Microbispora sp. ZYX-F-249: one gene and its partner. The protein of the gene in region 2 interacts with the protein of the main gene of each other region in a pairwise test. Links are inferred from orthologs where the notes say so. Each region holds a gene or a part of one and is shown on either strand. Other genes may lie near its edges. The genes, in order: uvrA and uvrB.

What was found.
Region 1: the proteins of uvrB (region 2) and uvrA interact in binary tests that used the Escherichia coli proteins (3 or more experiments, as listed by UniProt). The link is inferred for Microbispora sp. ZYX-F-249 from one-to-one orthologs.

The regions. Positions count from the first base shown.
Region 1 is NZ_JBDJAW010000028.1:23,634-31,663, reverse strand. The notes cover bases 1,704-5,125. They hold uvrA (excinuclease ABC subunit UvrA), read right to left. Parts: upstream 4,745-5,125; coding sequence 1,904-4,744; downstream 1,704-1,903. Other genes in these bases: AAH991_RS28025 (maleylpyruvate isomerase family mycothiol-dependent enzyme), read left to right, coding at 5,016-5,125; AAH991_RS28035 (Rieske (2Fe-2S) protein), read right to left, coding at 1,704-1,739. In the rest of the region: excinuclease ABC subunit UvrC, read right to left, coding at 1-916; more of AAH991_RS28035, read right to left, coding at 1,299-1,703; more of AAH991_RS28025, read left to right, coding at 5,126-5,933; AAH991_RS28020 (MBL fold metallo-hydrolase), read left to right, coding at 5,930-6,574; AAH991_RS28015 (GntT/GntP/DsdX family permease), read left to right, coding at 6,697-8,030. UniProt on the Escherichia coli protein: The UvrABC repair system catalyzes the recognition and processing of DNA lesions. UvrA is an ATPase and a DNA-binding protein. A damage recognition complex composed of 2 UvrA and 2 UvrB subunits scans DNA for abnormalities.
Region 2 is NZ_JBDJAW010000018.1:86,680-94,228, reverse strand. What follows is about bases 2,064-5,004. They hold uvrB (excinuclease ABC subunit UvrB), read right to left. Parts: upstream 4,620-5,004; coding sequence 2,508-4,619; downstream 2,064-2,507. Other genes in these bases: AAH991_RS22040 (hypothetical protein), read left to right, coding at 4,846-5,004; AAH991_RS22050 (hypothetical protein), read right to left, coding at 2,064-2,233. Also shown: AAH991_RS22065 (acyltransferase), read left to right, coding at 1-127; AAH991_RS22060 (Uma2 family endonuclease), read left to right, coding at 228-806; AAH991_RS22055 (DUF4126 domain-containing protein), read right to left, coding at 855-1,460; more of AAH991_RS22050, read right to left, coding at 1,682-2,063; more of AAH991_RS22040, read left to right, coding at 5,005-5,898; AAH991_RS22035 (hypothetical protein), read left to right, coding at 5,895-6,548; AAH991_RS22030 (inositol monophosphatase family protein), read left to right, coding at 6,521-7,363; AAH991_RS22025 (energy-coupling factor transporter transmembrane component T family protein), read right to left, coding at 7,371-7,549. UniProt on the Escherichia coli protein: The UvrABC repair system catalyzes the recognition and processing of DNA lesions. A damage recognition complex composed of 2 UvrA and 2 UvrB subunits scans DNA for abnormalities.

The DNA of each region.
Region 1 (8,030 bases), on a different replicon or contig from region 2:
GCAGGAACTGCTCCACCAGCTCGCCGGGGGTGGCCTCCTCCACCTTGTCCACCACCCAGCCGCGCTGTCCGCGGATGCGGCCGCCGCGCACGTAGAAGACCTGGACCGCCGCCTCCAGCGGATCCTCCGCGAGGGCGATCACGTCGCAGTCGGTGCCGTCGCCGAGCACGACCGTCTGCTTCTCCAGAGCCCGTTGCAGCGCCTGGATGTCGTCCCGCAGCCGCGCGGCCCGCTCGTACTCCTCCACGGCCGCCGCGTCGCGCATATCGCGTTCCAGCCGCTTGATGAAGCGCCCGGTGTTGCCGGCCATGAAGTCGCAGAAGTCCTCGGCGAGGGCGCGATGCTCCTCGGGGGTGACCCGGCCGACGCAGGGCGCCGAGCACTTGTCGATGTATCCCAGCAGGCAGGGACGGCCGATCTGCCCCGCCCGCTTGAAGACCCCGGCCGAGCACGTCCGCACGGGGAAGACGCGCAGCAGCAGGTCGACGGTCTCCCGGATGGCCCAGGCGTGCGAGTAGGGGCCGAAGTAGCGGGTGCCCTTACGCTTGGCCCCGCGCATCACCTGCACCCGGGGGAAGTCCTCCCCCATCGTCACGGCCAGGTACGGGTACGACTTGTCGTCGCGGTACTTGACGTTGAACCGGGGGTCGAACTCCTTGATCCAGGAGTATTCGAGCTGGAGCGCCTCGACCTCGGTGCCGACCACCGTCCAGTCCACGGACGCCGCGGTCGTGAGCATGGTCTGCGTCCGCGGGTGCAGGCCGGCGAAGTCCGCGAAGTACGAGTTGAGCCGCTGCCGCAGGCTCTTCGCCTTGCCCACGTAGATCACCCGGCCGCCCGGGTCGCGGAAGCGATAGACGCCTGGCGACTCGGGGATCGATCCGGGCGCCGGTCGATAGGTTGCCGGATCCGCCACACCCAAAGACTACTGGGCCTCGCCGACAATCCCGGCCGACCGATCCCGCCGTCCGCGTGGGCCCCTGGGCGGGTCCCCGCGCGTGGGACGTGAGCCCGTCTTTACGATGTAGATCAGATGGTCCGGTCGTCCCCGCGAGTGCCCGGCGGGCACGATCGCGGCCGCCGGCGTGACGTCTCATCTGCCGTCGCGCGGCGGCCGCACCGGTCCCGTGCCCGGGACGAGCTCTCCGGCGCGGCCCGGCCGGCATCGCGCGGGGTTCGCGAGCCGGAGGATTCGCGCCTAAGGGTTCCGCGAGCCGTGGAACCGGAGCCGTCGGGCGACCGCCGCCTCCGCGCGGGATCCCCGCGTCCGGCAGGCGGCGGCGCGCTCTACGGCGCCCCTACGCGAGGGTGATGCTGTCGCCGCTCACCGTGATGGTCTTCTCCGCGAGCGGCTTGGTGGCCGGTCCGTTGGTCACGGCACCGTCCTTGGCGCTGAACTTGCTGCCGTGGCACGGGCAGACGATCTCGTTGTTCGAGACGCTGGCGACCGGGCAGCCCTGGTGGGTGCAGGTCGCGCTGAACGCCTTGAACGTGCCGGCCTCCGGCTGCGTGATGACGACGTCCTGGTCCTTGAAGACCTTGCCGCCGCCCTGGGGGATGTCGGAGGTCTTCGCGATCTCGCCCCCGCCCTGTGCTCCCTGAGACTGGCCGTCCTGGGACGTGCCCTGGCCCGCCGACGCCGTGTCGTCCCCGTCGGAGGCACCGCACGCGCTCAGCGCCACGGCCAGCCCGGCGCCCCCGGCGCCGAAGATCACGGCCCGGCGTGTCGTATCCGTCATGCTCATCCTTCCCTGATGCGGCGGCCCGGGACGTCCACGGCCCCGGGTCTTCCCCTGCGCGACGCGTCACCCTGTGTGCTCTCAGGTACGGCCATCACCCCGTGGCCGGTTCAGGGTGACGCGGTCGGAAGGAGAAGAGTAGGGAGAGAAGATGAGACGAATACTCATACGCCCAGAATCTTGCGGAGGAAGGCGCCGGTGTGGCTCTCCTCGACCCGGGCGATCTGCTCGGGCGTGCCGGCGGCGACGACCCTGCCGCCCCCGGAGCCGCCTTCGGGCCCCATGTCGACGATCCAGTCGGCGGTCTTGATGACGTCGAGGTTGTGCTCGATGACGATCACCGTGTTGCCGGCGTCCACCAGCCGGTTGAGCACGCCGAGCAGCCGCCGGATGTCCTCGAAGTGCAGGCCGGTGGTGGGCTCGTCCAGCACGTACACCGTCCGGCCGGTCGATCGCCGCTGCAGTTCGGAGGCGAGCTTCACCCGCTGCGCCTCGCCGCCCGACAGCGTGGTCGCCGGCTGGCCCAGCCGTACGTACCCGAGACCGACGTCGTGCAGCGTCTGCAGGTGACGGCGGATGGCGGGGATCGCCTCGAAGAACCCCAGCGCCTCCTCGATCGGCATGTCGAGGACCTCTGAGATCGTCTTGCCCTTGTAGTGGACCTCCAGCGTCTCCCGGTTGTACCGGGCGCCGTGGCAGACCTCACAGGGGACGTAGACGTCCGGCAGGAAGTTCATCTCGATCTTGATGGTGCCGTCGCCGGAGCAGGCCTCGCAGCGCCCGCCCTTGACGTTGAAGCTGAAGCGGCCCTGCAGGTAGCCGCGGACCTTCGCCTCGGTCGTGGCGGCGAACAACTTGCGCACGTGGTCGAAGACGCCCGTGTACGTCGCCGGGTTGGACCTCGGCGTGCGGCCGATCGGCGACTGGTCGACGTGGACGACCTTGTCCACCAGGTCGGTGCCGACCACCCGGGAGTGGCGTCCCGGCACGGTCTTCGCGCCGTTCAGCTCCTTGGCCAGCGCCGCGTAGAGGATGTCGTTGACCAGCGTCGACTTGCCGGACCCCGAGACGCCGGTGACCGCGGTGAAGACGCCGAGCGGGAACTCGACGTCCACTCCCTTGAGGTTGTGCTCGCGGGCGCCCTTTACGACGAGCTGCCGCTTCCTGTCCCGCGGGCGCCGGATCTCCGGCACGGTGATCGCCTTTCGGCCCGACAGGTACGCGCCGGTCAGCGACTCCTCGCTGGCGAGCAGCTCCTGCACGGTGCCGGACACGACGACCTGGCCGCCGTGCTCGCCCGCGCCGGGGCCGATGTCGACCACCCAGTCGGCGGCGGCGATCGTGTCCTCGTCGTGCTCGACAACGATCAGCGTGTTGCCCATGTCGCGCAGCCGGATCAGCGTCTCCAGCAGTCGCTGGTTGTCCCGCTGGTGCAGTCCGATGGACGGCTCGTCCAGCACGTACAGCACGCCGACCAGGCCGGAGCCGATCTGCGTGGCCAGCCTGATCCGCTGCGCCTCGCCACCGGCGAGCGTGCCGGCGGCGCGGTCGAGCGTGAGGTAGTCGAGGCCGACGTCGAGCAGGAAGCCCAGCCGGGCGTTGATCTCCTTGACCACCCGCTCCGCGATGTGCATGTCCCGCTCCGACAGCCGCAGGCCGGACAGGAACTTCGCGCAGTCGGCGATCGACATCGCCGAGATCTCGGCGATCGAGGCGTCCCCGACGGTCACGGCCAGCGAGACCGGCTTGAGGCGGCGGCCCTTGCAGGCCGGGCAGGGGACCTCGCGCATGAAGCCCTCGAACCGCTCGCGGCTGGCGTCGCTCTCCGACTCGGCGTGCCGGCGCTGCACCCAGGGGATCACGCCCTCGAAGTCGGTGTAGTACGACCGCTGCCTGCCGTACCGGTTGCTGTAGCGGATGTGGACCTGCTCGTCGTGGCCGTGCAGGATCGCCTTGTGCGCCTTCTTCGGCAGCCGCTCCCACGGCGTGTCGAGGTCGAAGCCGAGCGTGTTGCCCAGCGCCTCAAGCAGCCGCACGAAGTAGTCGCTGGTGTGGCCGTTCGCCCACGGGCTGATCGCGCCGTCGCCGAGCGTGCGCTCGGGGTCCGGGACGACGAGGTCGGGATCGACCTCCATGCGGGTGCCGAGCCCGGTGCACTCGGGACAGGCGCCGAAGGGCGAGTTGAACGAGAACGACCGCGGCTCGAGCTCCTCGAACGACAGGTCGTCGTAGGGGCAGTAGAGGTGCTCGGAGTAGAAGCGCTCACGGTTGGGGTCGTCGTCGGGCAGGTCGACGAAGTCGAGCGTGATGGTGCCGCCGGACAGCTGCAGCGCCGTCTCCACCGAGTCGGTCAGCCGGCGCCGCGCGCTCTCCTTGACCGACAGACGGTCGACGATCACCTCGATGTCGTGCTTCTCGTACTTCTTGAGCGTGGGCGGCTCCTCCAGGCGCACGATCGTGCCGTCGACGCGGGCCCGGGCGTAGCCCTTGGTCTGCAGCTCGCGGAACAGCTCGGCGTACTCCCCCTTGCGGCCGCGGACGATCGGGGCGAGGACCTGGAACCGGGTGCCCTCCTCCAGCTCGAGCACGCGGTCCACGATCTGCTGCGGCGTCTGGCGGGCGATCGGGCGCGCGCACTGCGGGCAGTGCGGCTTGCCGATGCGCGCCCACAGCAGACGCAGATAGTCGTAGACCTCGGTGATCGTGCCGACGGTCGAACGGGGGTTGCGGCTGGTGGACTTCTGGTCGATGGAGACGGCCGGGGACAGGCCCTCGATGAAGTCGACGTCGGGCTTGTCCATCTGACCCAGGAACTGCCGGGCGTACGCGGACAGGGACTCCACGTACCGCCGCTGTCCCTCGGCGAAGATCGTGTCGAAGGCCAGGCTGGACTTGCCGGAGCCCGACAGTCCGGTGAAGACGATCAGAGCGTCTCGCGGGAGGTCGAGCGAGACGTCCTTCAAATTGTGTTCGCGTGCGCCACGCACGATCAGGCGGTCAGCCACGGTGGTCCCGATAGGTCGATGAGGTGAATGGAGGTGCACGGGCAGGCTATCCAGAGCCACCGACAATTTCGGGGGGCATCGTCCGGCGGCCGGAGGGGGCGGCCCCGCGTGCTGTGTGGGACACGCTCCGTGAACCAGGGTATGAGCTTCGTCAAACCGGTGCCTGCCATCCGCAGGAAACCCCTGCTCATACAACCGCCGCGGACGCCGTCCTCTTCCCTGCCGGGTGCGGGGACGGCGGCCGGGGGTGCCAGGGGCCATGATTGCCTCCATGTCCGTTATCGACGAGATCGAGCGGGAGCTCGCCGAGGCGACCGGGCGCCTGCTGGCGACCGCCGCCCGCCTCACCGACGAGGATCTCCGCGCGCCGTCCCTGCTGCCCGGCTGGACGCGGGGGCACGTGCTCACGCACGTCGCCCGCAACGCCGACAGCTACGTCAACCTGCTGTCCTGGGCGCGCACGGGGGTGCGCACCCCGCAGTACGCCTCGGCGCGGGCCCGCGAGGCCGACATCGAGGCGGGCGCGGCCCGCCCGGCCGCCGAGCAGCTCGCCGACCTGCGCGACAGCGCCGAGCGGTTCGCGGCGGCGATCAGGGGGATGCCCGCCGAGGCGTGGACCGCGATGGTCGCGGGGATGAACCCGCCCGACCACCCCGCCTGGTACGTCCCGATCCGGCGGCTCAGGGAGGTCGAGGTGCACCACGCCGACCTCGGGGCAGGCTACGGGTGGGCCGACTGGCCCGAGACGTACGTGAGACGAGAGCTGCACGACACGATGCTCTGGCTCGGCAGTGAGAGCCCGGCGGGCGAGGTCGTCGCCCGCGAGCCGGGCACCGGCGAGGTCGTGAGGACCTGGACGGGCCTCGGCGACGGCCCCGTCGTGGAGGGGACGCCGCGCGAGCTGCTCGCGTGGCTCGCGGGCAGGACCGACGGCGCGGGCCTGCGACTCGGTGCGTCACAGGCGCCTACCGGGCACGGCACCTCCGATGCGCGCCCCCGGCGCGACACTCCCGACGCGTGCCTCCGGCGCGACACTCCCGACGCGCGCCTCCGGCGCGACGCGGCCGGGGGGCCGCCGTCCCCGCCGCCGTGGCCGAGGCCGTCCCCCGCGGAACTGCCCGCCGAACCACCGCCGTCCTGGCCGCCCGCCGGGAACCGGAGCCGGGAACCCAGAGAGGAACGATCATGACCTATACCGGAAACGTCACCAAGGACGGGCCCGCCGACGTGCGCGAGGTCCCGGGGCTGACGATCTCGAAGATCGAGGTCGGCGACTTCGGCAACAACGCGTACCTGCTGCGGTGCGCGGAGACCGGCGACGGGGTGCTGATCGACGCGGCGGCCGAGCCCGACCGGCTGCTCGAGCTCATCGGCGACATGCCGATCAGCGCGATCGTGACCACCCACCGGCACCCCGACCACTGGATGGCCCTGGAGGAGGTCGCGCGGGCCACCGGAGCCCAGACCGTCGCCCACCCGCTCGACGCCCCCGAACTGCCGGTGAAGGTGACCAGGGAGGTCGAGCACGGCGACCGGGTGACGGTCGGCGTGGTGACGCTGGACGTCATCCACCTGCGTGGCCACACCCCCGGCTCGATCGCGCTGCTCTACCAGGACCGCCATCTGTTCACCGGCGACTCCCTGTTCCCCGGCGGCGTCGGCAACACGCAGAAGGACCCGGCCCGGTTCGAGCAGCTGTTCACCGACGTCGTGGAACGGATCTTCGACCGCCTGCCCGACGAGACCTGGGTCTACCCCGGCCACGGCAGGGACACCACCCTCGGTGCCGAGCGGCCGCACCTGCCGGAGTGGAAGGCCCGCGGCTGGTGACTGACGCGGGGCGGGACCGGCCTCCCGCCCCGGGGCGCGTGCTCCGGCGGGGCGGGCGCATGTGATTCGGAGGGCTCCTGCGGGGCAGCGGCTACCGCACGGACCGTCGGAGGAGCCCCCGGATGACCCCCCTCATGACCCCACTCGCCGGCGCGGCCGCGTGGAGCGGCCACGACACCCGCCTGATCGTGGCCGCCCTGGCCGGCATCGCGGTCATCGTGCTGCTGATCACCAAGCTGCGGACCCACCCGTTCCTCGCTCTCGCGCTCGGCTCGGGCGTGCTCGGCCTGGTGGCCGGCATGGCCCCCGGCAAGTTGATCGACAGCTTCTCCGCCGGCCTGGGCTCGACCGTCGCCGGAGTCGGCGTGCTCATCGCCCTCGGGGCGATGCTGGGCAAGCTCCTGGCCGACTCGGGCGGGGCCGACGAGATCGTCGACGGCATCCTGCGCCGCAGCGGCGACCGGACGCTGCCATGGGCGGTGACGCTGATCGCGGTGCTCATCGGGCTGCCGATGTTCTTCGAGATCGGGCTGGTCCTGCTGATCCCGGTCATCCTGCTGGTGGCCCGGCGGAGCGGCCGTCCGCTGCTGCTGATCGCGGTCCCCGCCCTGGCGGGCCTGTCCGTCCTGCACGGCCTGGTGCCCCCGCATCCCGGGCCGCTGGTCGCGATCGACACGCTCAAGGCGGACCTCGGGCTCACGCTCGGGCTGGGCCTGCTGGTGGCGATCCCGACCGTGATCGTGTCCGGCCCGCTGTTCGCCAGGCTCGCCGCCCGGTGGGTGCGACCGGCGCCGCCGGAACGGCTCGAACGCGAACAGACCCCGGAGACGGAGGACGCGGAACCCGAGGACCGGGAGCGCCCCCGGCCCGGCTTCGGCGTCACGGTGGCCACGATCCTGCTGCCGGTCGTGCTGATGCTGGGCCGGGCCGTCGTGGAGATCGTCCTGCCGGAGGACCACGCGGTGCGCACCGTGTTCGAGGTCCTCGGCACTCCCCTGATCGCCCTGCTGATCGGGGTGATCGTGGCGATGTTCACGCTGGGCCGCGCCGCGGGCTTCGGCCGGGCCCGGATCTCCTCGGTGATCGCCGACTCGCTGCCGCCGATCGCCGGAATCCTGCTCATCGTCGGCGCGGGCGGGGGATTCAAGCAGACCCTGGTCGACTCGGGCGTCGGCAAGGTCATCGGCGAGGCCGCGCAGGGCGCGAGCGTACCCGTGCTGGTGCTCGGCTGGCTGATCGCCGTCGGCATCCGGCTGGCCACCGGGTCCGCGACCGTCGCCACGATCTCCGCGGCCGGGATCGCCGCACCGCTGGCCGCCGGCCAGTCCCCTGCCCACGTCGCCCTGCTCGTGCTCGCCATCGGCGCCGGGTCGCTGTTCTTCTCCCACGTGAACGACGCCGGGTTCTGGCTGGTCAAGGAGTACCTAGGGATGTCGGTCGGCGAGACGATCAGGAG
Region 2 (7,549 bases):
CCCCGCCAAGGTCGTCCGTCGGCACTCCCCCGACCTCGGCTGGCACAGCCCCTCGGCCGCCCGCCGCACCTCCCCGCTGCCCGCCGACCCCCGCCCCCGCACCGAGCACGAGTCACGTACGGCCTGACCGAGCGCCGGCGACCTTCCGGAGAACGAGTCGCCTATGACTACGCTGGGTGGCAGGATTGTCATGTCGAGTGATCGCTCTAGGGAGAGGAGGACACCGGATGACTGCGGCTTTCCCCGAGTGGTTCTATCCCGGTCCGCCGGGCGGATGGACCGCCGACATGCTCGACCACCTTCCCCCCGACGCCCCCGCGCACGTCGAGCTGATCGATGGGTCTCTCATCATGATGTCTCCCCAGACCGCATTTCACATGTTCGTGCTGAGGCTTCTGGAGAGAGAACTCTCGCCTCCCCAGGGCTTGTGCGTCGTGCGCGAGATGAGCGTCACTCTGGGCCTGCGGCAGCGGCCCGAGCCCGATCTCATGATCGTGAAGCGCAGCGCCCTGCCCGACCTCACGACGACGTCCTTCAAACCTGAGGACGTTCACCTTGTCGTCGAAGTGGTGTCGCCCGAATCGGCGGACAGGGACAGAGTGACGAAGCCAATCAAGTATTCCAATGCCGGCATCAAATACCTATGGCGGGTGGAGCCGGAAGACGAGCAGGCGGTCGCGTACACGTTCGAGCTGGAGCCGAGCGTGAAGGCGTACGTGCCGACCGGGATCCACCGCAAGCGCCTCGCGACCTACGTCGGCTTCGACGTGGACATCGACCTGGACCTGAGCCGCTTCCTCGGCTGATCCGGCCTGTGCGGCGTCGGCGCGAGACGCGGGTGCCGTGCCCCGCCGTCAGCCGGGCGACGCGGCGGCACGGGTGCGGCGGGCCGCCCGGTAGCGCCGCACCCTGCGGATGAGCCGCCAGGCCATGAACGCCAGCACGGCCAGCGCCACCACCACCAGGACGGGCAGGAAGATCGCGATCAGGCTCATGCCGAGCGAGCCCACGTCTTCGGCCGTGCTGACGACCGGCGCGCCCACACCCGCCGTGGTGGCGTTCACCACCGGCCGCGCGGTGGCCTTGATCACGTGTACGGCGAGGGCGACCGCGATCCCCAGCACCCAGCCGACCGCCGGGTGTTCGGCCATCCATGCCGACTCGTCCAGCCGCTCCGCCGCGGCGGTGGCGCTGAACACCACGCCGCCCGCTGCGGGCCGCACCGCCGTCTGGATCATGTCGTTGACGTGGTCGACCACCGGCACCTTGTCGAGCACGAACTCGGCGACCAGCAGCACGGCGATGATCGCGAGGACCCAGGTGTCGGACAGCCAGGCGTACTCGTGCGGCAGCCGTACGGCGTCGGTGAGCCGCGCGAGCACGCCGACGAGCAGCAACGGGATGTACGCGTTGAGCCCGGCCGCGGTCGACAGCCCGAGCCCGGTGAGCGCCGCGAACATCGGCAACCTCCTCCGGCCGGCGGGACGATCCCGCCTTCCCGTCAACGGACGGCCCCGGCTCCGTGTCCCCGCCCACTACCGCGAATCGCGTCCCCGACACCTCTGCCGGCACGTGACGGGCGCCCACCGTGTCAGGCGCGGGCGGCCGGGACGTCTATGCCGTGGCGAAACCCTCGTCGATCCGCCGGGCCCGCGTGGATCGCCCCTGGGAACCCGCGGAGTCACTGCTCTTCACCGGCCGGCCGCAGCACCAACAGGGCGCTGTCGCCCTCCACGCGGGTGAGCCGCAGTCCGACGTCGCCGATGCGGCCCGGCCTGCTCGTGCTGATCGTCAACGCCCCTCGGACCCGGCAGCGGTCGTTGTAACAGCTCCGGCTGATGCTGGTGTTCGCGCCGTCGACGACCGTGGAGGTGCCGGTGAAGGCGATTCTGGCGGCGTCTCCCCGCAGGCCCACCACGGAGATCTCGTCCACGCCCAGCGCCGGGTCGATGGGGATGCTGTCCCCCACACGCACCCGCGCCTCGCAGTCGCCGTCCCGGCAGCCGACGAAGTCGCTCGGCGTCGCCGACGGGCCGGGCGACGGCGACGACAACGGTGCGGGCGTCACGGAGGGTTCGGCGGAGGCCGAGGCGAACGTGACCGGCCGGTTCACCGGCTCCGCCGCGGACGAGTGCGCCGGAGCCTCGCCGCACGCGGCGAGGAGCGCGGCCACCGACCCGGCGGCGAGTGCGAGGCGAACGGCAGGCCCTGACGCGTTGGTCGTCGAACGCATGATTTCCCCGATTTGTCACAAAGGATTAGCCCGCTCGGAGCCGCCCCAATCGAGCTACTCCAATGACGCGTGGATTCACGCGCCAGCGAATGCCTTCCCCGTAACGGCCCAGGTCAACCCGTTCGGAGCCTACGCCCCCGCCCATCTCCTCGCAGCCGGCGGCATTTCCACCGCGTTGTCGGAACGACAGAATTCCCGCACTTCACACACCGACGATTTCAGCGCACATTCCTCGAGAACCGGCCGAGCTTGGATTCGGCCGCCCGTCACGCCGTCATTTCACGCCGGCCTCGCGCATGTCGCGGACCTCCCGCTTGAGCTCCTTGATCTCGTCGCGCAGCCGGGCCGCCACCTCGAACTGCAGATCGGCCGCGGCGGTGTGCATCTGCTCGGTCAGCGACTCGATCAGCGACTCGAGCTGGGCGCGGGGCATCTCCCCCGCGATCGCCTTCGCGTGCTGGCCCGCGCCCCGGGACGCGAGACCCGGCACCGGCGACTTGCCGCGCGACTGCTGACGCCCGGCGCCGCCGAGAAGCTGCGCGGTGTCGGCGTCCTCGCGGACGAGGCTGTCCAGGATGTCGGCGATCTTCTTGCGCAGCGGCTGCGGGTCGATGCCGTGCGCCTCGTTGTAGGCGATCTGCTTGGCCCGGCGCCGGTTGGTCTCCTCGATCGCCCGCTCCATGCTGGGCGTGATCTTGTCGGCGTACATGTGGACCTGGCCGGACACGTTTCGGGCCGCGCGGCCGATCGTCTGGATGAGCGAGGTCTCCGAGCGCAGGAAGCCCTCCTTGTCGGCGTCGAGGATCGCCACCAGCGACACCTCGGGCAGGTCGAGACCCTCACGCAGCAGGTTGATGCCGACGAGCACGTCGAACTCACCCAGGCGCAGCTCGCGCAGCAGCTCGATGCGGCGCAGCGTGTCGACCTCGCTGTGCAGGTAGCGGACCCGGATGCCGTTGTCGAGCAGGTAGTCGGTGAGGTCCTCGGCCATCTTCTTGGTCAGGGTGGTGACCAGGACCCGCTCGTCCCGCTCCGCCCGGGCGCGGATCTCCTCCATGAGGTCGTCGATCTGCCCCTTGGTGGGCTTGATGATCACCTCCGGGTCCACCAGGCCGGTGGGGCGGATGACCTGCTCCACCACCTCGCCCTTGCTGCGGCCCAGCTCGTACGGCCCGGGCGTCGCGGACAGGTAGACGGTCTGGCCGATGCGCTCCAGGAACTCCTCCCACTTGAGCGGGCGGTTGTCCATCGCCGACGGCAGGCGGAACCCGTGGTCGACCAGCGTCCGCTTGCGCGAGGCGTCTCCCTCGTACATCGCGCCGATCTGGGGGACGGTCTGGTGCGACTCGTCCAGCACCAGCAGGAAGTCGTCGGGGAAGAAGTCGAGCAGCGTGTGCGGCGCGGTGCCCGCCGCGCGGCCGTCGATGTGCCGCGAGTAGTTCTCGATCCCGGCGCAGGTGCCGACCTGCCGCATCATCTCGATGTCGTAGGTGGTGCGCATGCGCAGCCGCTGGGCCTCCAGCAGCTTGCCCTGCCGCTCCAGGTCGGCGAGCCGCTCGGCGAGCTCCGCCTCGATGCCGGCGATGGCCCGCTCCATCCGCTCGGGTCCTGCCACGTAGTGGGAGGCGGGGAAGATGTGCAGCTCGTCGTCCTCGCCGACGACCTCACCGGTCAGCGGGTGCAGCGTCGCCAGCTTCTCGATCTCGTCGCCGAACATCTCGATGCGGACGGCCAGCTCCTGGTAGACCGGGATGACCTCGACCGTGTCGCCGCGCACCCGGAACGTGCCCCGGGTGAAGGCCAGGTCGTTGCGGGTGTACTGCATGTCGACCAGCCGCCGCAGCAGCTGGTCGCGCTCGATCTGCTGGCCGACCTTGAGCCCGACCATCCGGTCGACGTACTCCTGCGGCGTGCCCAGGCCGTAGATGCAGGAGACGGAGGCGACCACCACCACGTCGCGGCGCGACACCAGCGACCAGGTCGCCGAGTGACGCAGCCGCTCGACCTCCTCGTTGATCGAGGAGTCCTTCTCGATGTAGGTGTCGCTCTGCGGGACGTACGCCTCGGGCTGGTAGTAGTCGTAGTACGACACGAAATACTCGACCGCGTTGTTCGGCAGCATCTCGCGCAGCTCGTTGGCGAACTGGGCGGCGAGCGTCTTGTTCGGCTGCATGACCAGCGTCGGGCGCTGCACCCGCTCGATCAGCCAGGCGACCGTCGCGGTCTTGCCGGTGCCGGTCGCGCCGAGCAGGACGCTGTCCTTCTCCCCGGCCCTGACCCGGCGCTCCAGCTCCGCGATCGCCGTGGGCTGGTCGCCGGACGGCGTCATGTCGGTGACGACCTCGAAGGGCGCGACCTTGCGCTTCAGGTCCATCATGGATGTCATCGCCCGCTCAGCTCCTCACTCGCCCCGACCGCCGGCGCGGGGCGGCATGCAGGTGCGCTCCGCCCGCTCCGGTTCACCTCCATAACCTACGCGCGGCGACCGACAATTCCGGTCCCGATACCCGCTCCGCTCCTCGCCCGCGACGCCTGCGGCCCGCCCGTGGTCAACGCTTGGCCGGACCATGACCCTGTCGTTACGATTCAAGCCGGGGGCCGACACTGACGGGATGGCGGGGCTGACCATGGCGGGGTTGCGGAATGCCGTCGGCCAGTCGCTCGCGTGGGCGGCCAAGAACATCGACGGCGCCATCGCCCTCGTGCTGGCCGTGGCCGTGGGCGTGCTCGGCGTGCTGCCCGACGACGTGATCCCCGACAAGGTGAAGTCTCAGCTCGTCAGCGGCACCACCCTGGTCGTCCTGGCCCTGGTCGCGACCGCGCTGCTGCGCGACCGGGCCCGGCAGGAGCCGGTCGAGGAGGCCATGCACGCGACCTCCGGCGTGCTCACGCGGCTTCCCGAGCGCCTGGACCGCCTCGACGAGCTGGAGGACCTCGTCGCGGGCACCCGCCGGGCCCTCGAGGACATGGCGGTCATCCGCATCCTGGGCAGTCAGCACGAGATCGCACAGGCGCACGCGGACGCGCGGCGGGGCACCGACCGCTGGGCGTTCAAGGGCGGCACCGGCACCTACATGCGCGCCGTCACGCTGCCCGAGTGCGTGGCCGCCGCGCGGCGCGAGAAGCGGCACCTCACGGTCCGCCTGGAGATCATCGACCCGACGGACGAGGCCGTGTGCGAGAGCTACGCGCACTACCGCAGGTCCCTGTCGGACCGGCCCGACGGCACCGGCGAGGTGTGGACGACCGACCGGGCGAGGAAGGAGTCGTACGCGAGCGTCCTGGCCGCGTTCTGGTACCGCCAGCGGTACGGCCTGCTCGACATCGCGGTGGGGCTGTCGCCGGTCATGACGACCTTCCGCTGGGACATGTCGGGCCGTGCCCTGATCATGACGTCCGAGGACCCCAACCGGGCCATCATCGCCTTCAGCGGCTCGTTCTTCTACGAGAGCTGCGGCACCGAGCTGCGCACGAGCTTCGAGCAGGCCCGGCGCGTGGCGATCGACCGATACCGGTCGGTGCCGCTGAGCGAGGAGCCGACCGTCGAGGAGGTCCGCAGGCTGTTCGACCGCGTCGATCTCCCGCTGCCCAAGGCGTTCACCGACCGGGACGTCGTCGAGGTCACCCGCAAGGCGCTGCGCGCCAAGGACCCGTACGCGCCATGAGGTACCGGGACGTGCTCGGCGCGCTCGCCGGCGGGGACGCCCGCGAGTGGGCTCTCGGCGTGCTCGGGGACATCGCCGCGGGCGGCTCGCGGGTGCGGGGCGTGCGGCACCCGCTGGGGTTCCTCTGCCTGCCGCTGGTCCGCGAGGGCGACCTCGGGGTGTGCGTGCACGTGTGGACCGCCGCCGCGCGGCGCGCCCGCAGCACCACCTCGCAGATCCACTGCCACAGCTGGGACCTGGTCAGCCACGTCCTGTACGGCCAGGTGCGCAACGTCCACGCCGTCGTGACCGACACCTCGGCGTCTCCCACCCACCGCGTCTTCGAGGTGGTCAGCACGCCGTCGGGGGACGTCGTGCGCCCCACCGCCAGGACCGTCGCGTACGCCCCGGGACGCGCCGAGCTGTTCGGCGCCGGGGAGACCTACACGCTCGCCGCGGGCGCCTTCCACAGCAGTGTCATCCCCGAGGACGGCGAGGCCGCCACCGTGGCGCTCGGCCGCGGCAGGCCGGGCCTGGGCGACCTGTCGCTCGGGCCGCTCGCCACGCCCCTCCACCACGTCAGGCGCGAACGCCTCGACGACGCCGAGACCGCACGTGCCGCCGAGCTGGCCAGGAGGAGCCTGTGGACCTCGAACACGCCAGGCGGGTAGCCGTCGAGGCCGCCCTGTCCGCCGGGGCCGTGCTGCGCGACAGCGCGCCGGGAACGGTCGCCGTCCACGCCAAGGGCGGGGCGGGCGACGTCGTCACCGACCTCGACCTGGCCGCCGAGAAGCTGATCCTCGACCGCATCCGGGCCGAGTTCCCCACCCACCGGATCGTGGCCGAGGAGTCGGGCGTCCACGACGGCGACCTGGCGGACGGCGGGTGGACCTGGCTCGTCGACCCCCTCGACGGCACGAACAACGTGGCGATCGGTCTCCCGGCGTACGTCGTGGGCCTGGCGCTGTGCGCGGGCGGCCGCCCGGTGCTCGGGGTGGTCCACGAGCCGCTGTCCGGCCGCACCTGGTCGGCCGTCGCCGGGGCCGGGGCCCGCGGGCCGGCGGGGCCGCTGACCGGGCCGCCGCCGCGGGAGCTCCCGCACGGGCCGGTGCTGGCCTGGACGCAGGGCCACGGGGTCTCCCGGCTGGATCCGGCCGCGCGGTCGCTGAAGATGACGATGGACGCCCGCGCCCGGCGGGTGCTCCAGCTCTGGGCCCCGCTGCTGTGCTGGGCGATGCTCGCCCGCGGCGACATCGACGGCATGATCGGCTACCACGCGGAGGGGCTCGACCTGCCCGCCGGGGCTTTGATCGCGCGGGAGGCCGGCGTGGAGATCCGGCGGCTGGACGGCGGGCCGTTCGAGGCGTCCGCCGAGGGCCCGTCCGAGGACCGCAGCTTCGTGGCCGCGCCGCCCGGCCTGGTCGGTGAGCTGCTCGACCTGGTCGCCGAGGCCCGCCGCCTGGCGTCCGCCCTGCCGCCGATCTGAAGGGCGCTCAGTCGTCGAGGCCGCGCGCGGCGAGCGCCTCGCCCAGCGCGTCGGCGTGCCGCAGGGCGCCCACCACCAGCGGGACGGCGAAGGCGCGCGCGCTGCGCTCGACCCCTCTGGCGCGCTGGGCGTCCCGCACCCGGGTGACCAGGTCCGCCATCACCGGCACGCTGCGCAGCGTGAGGG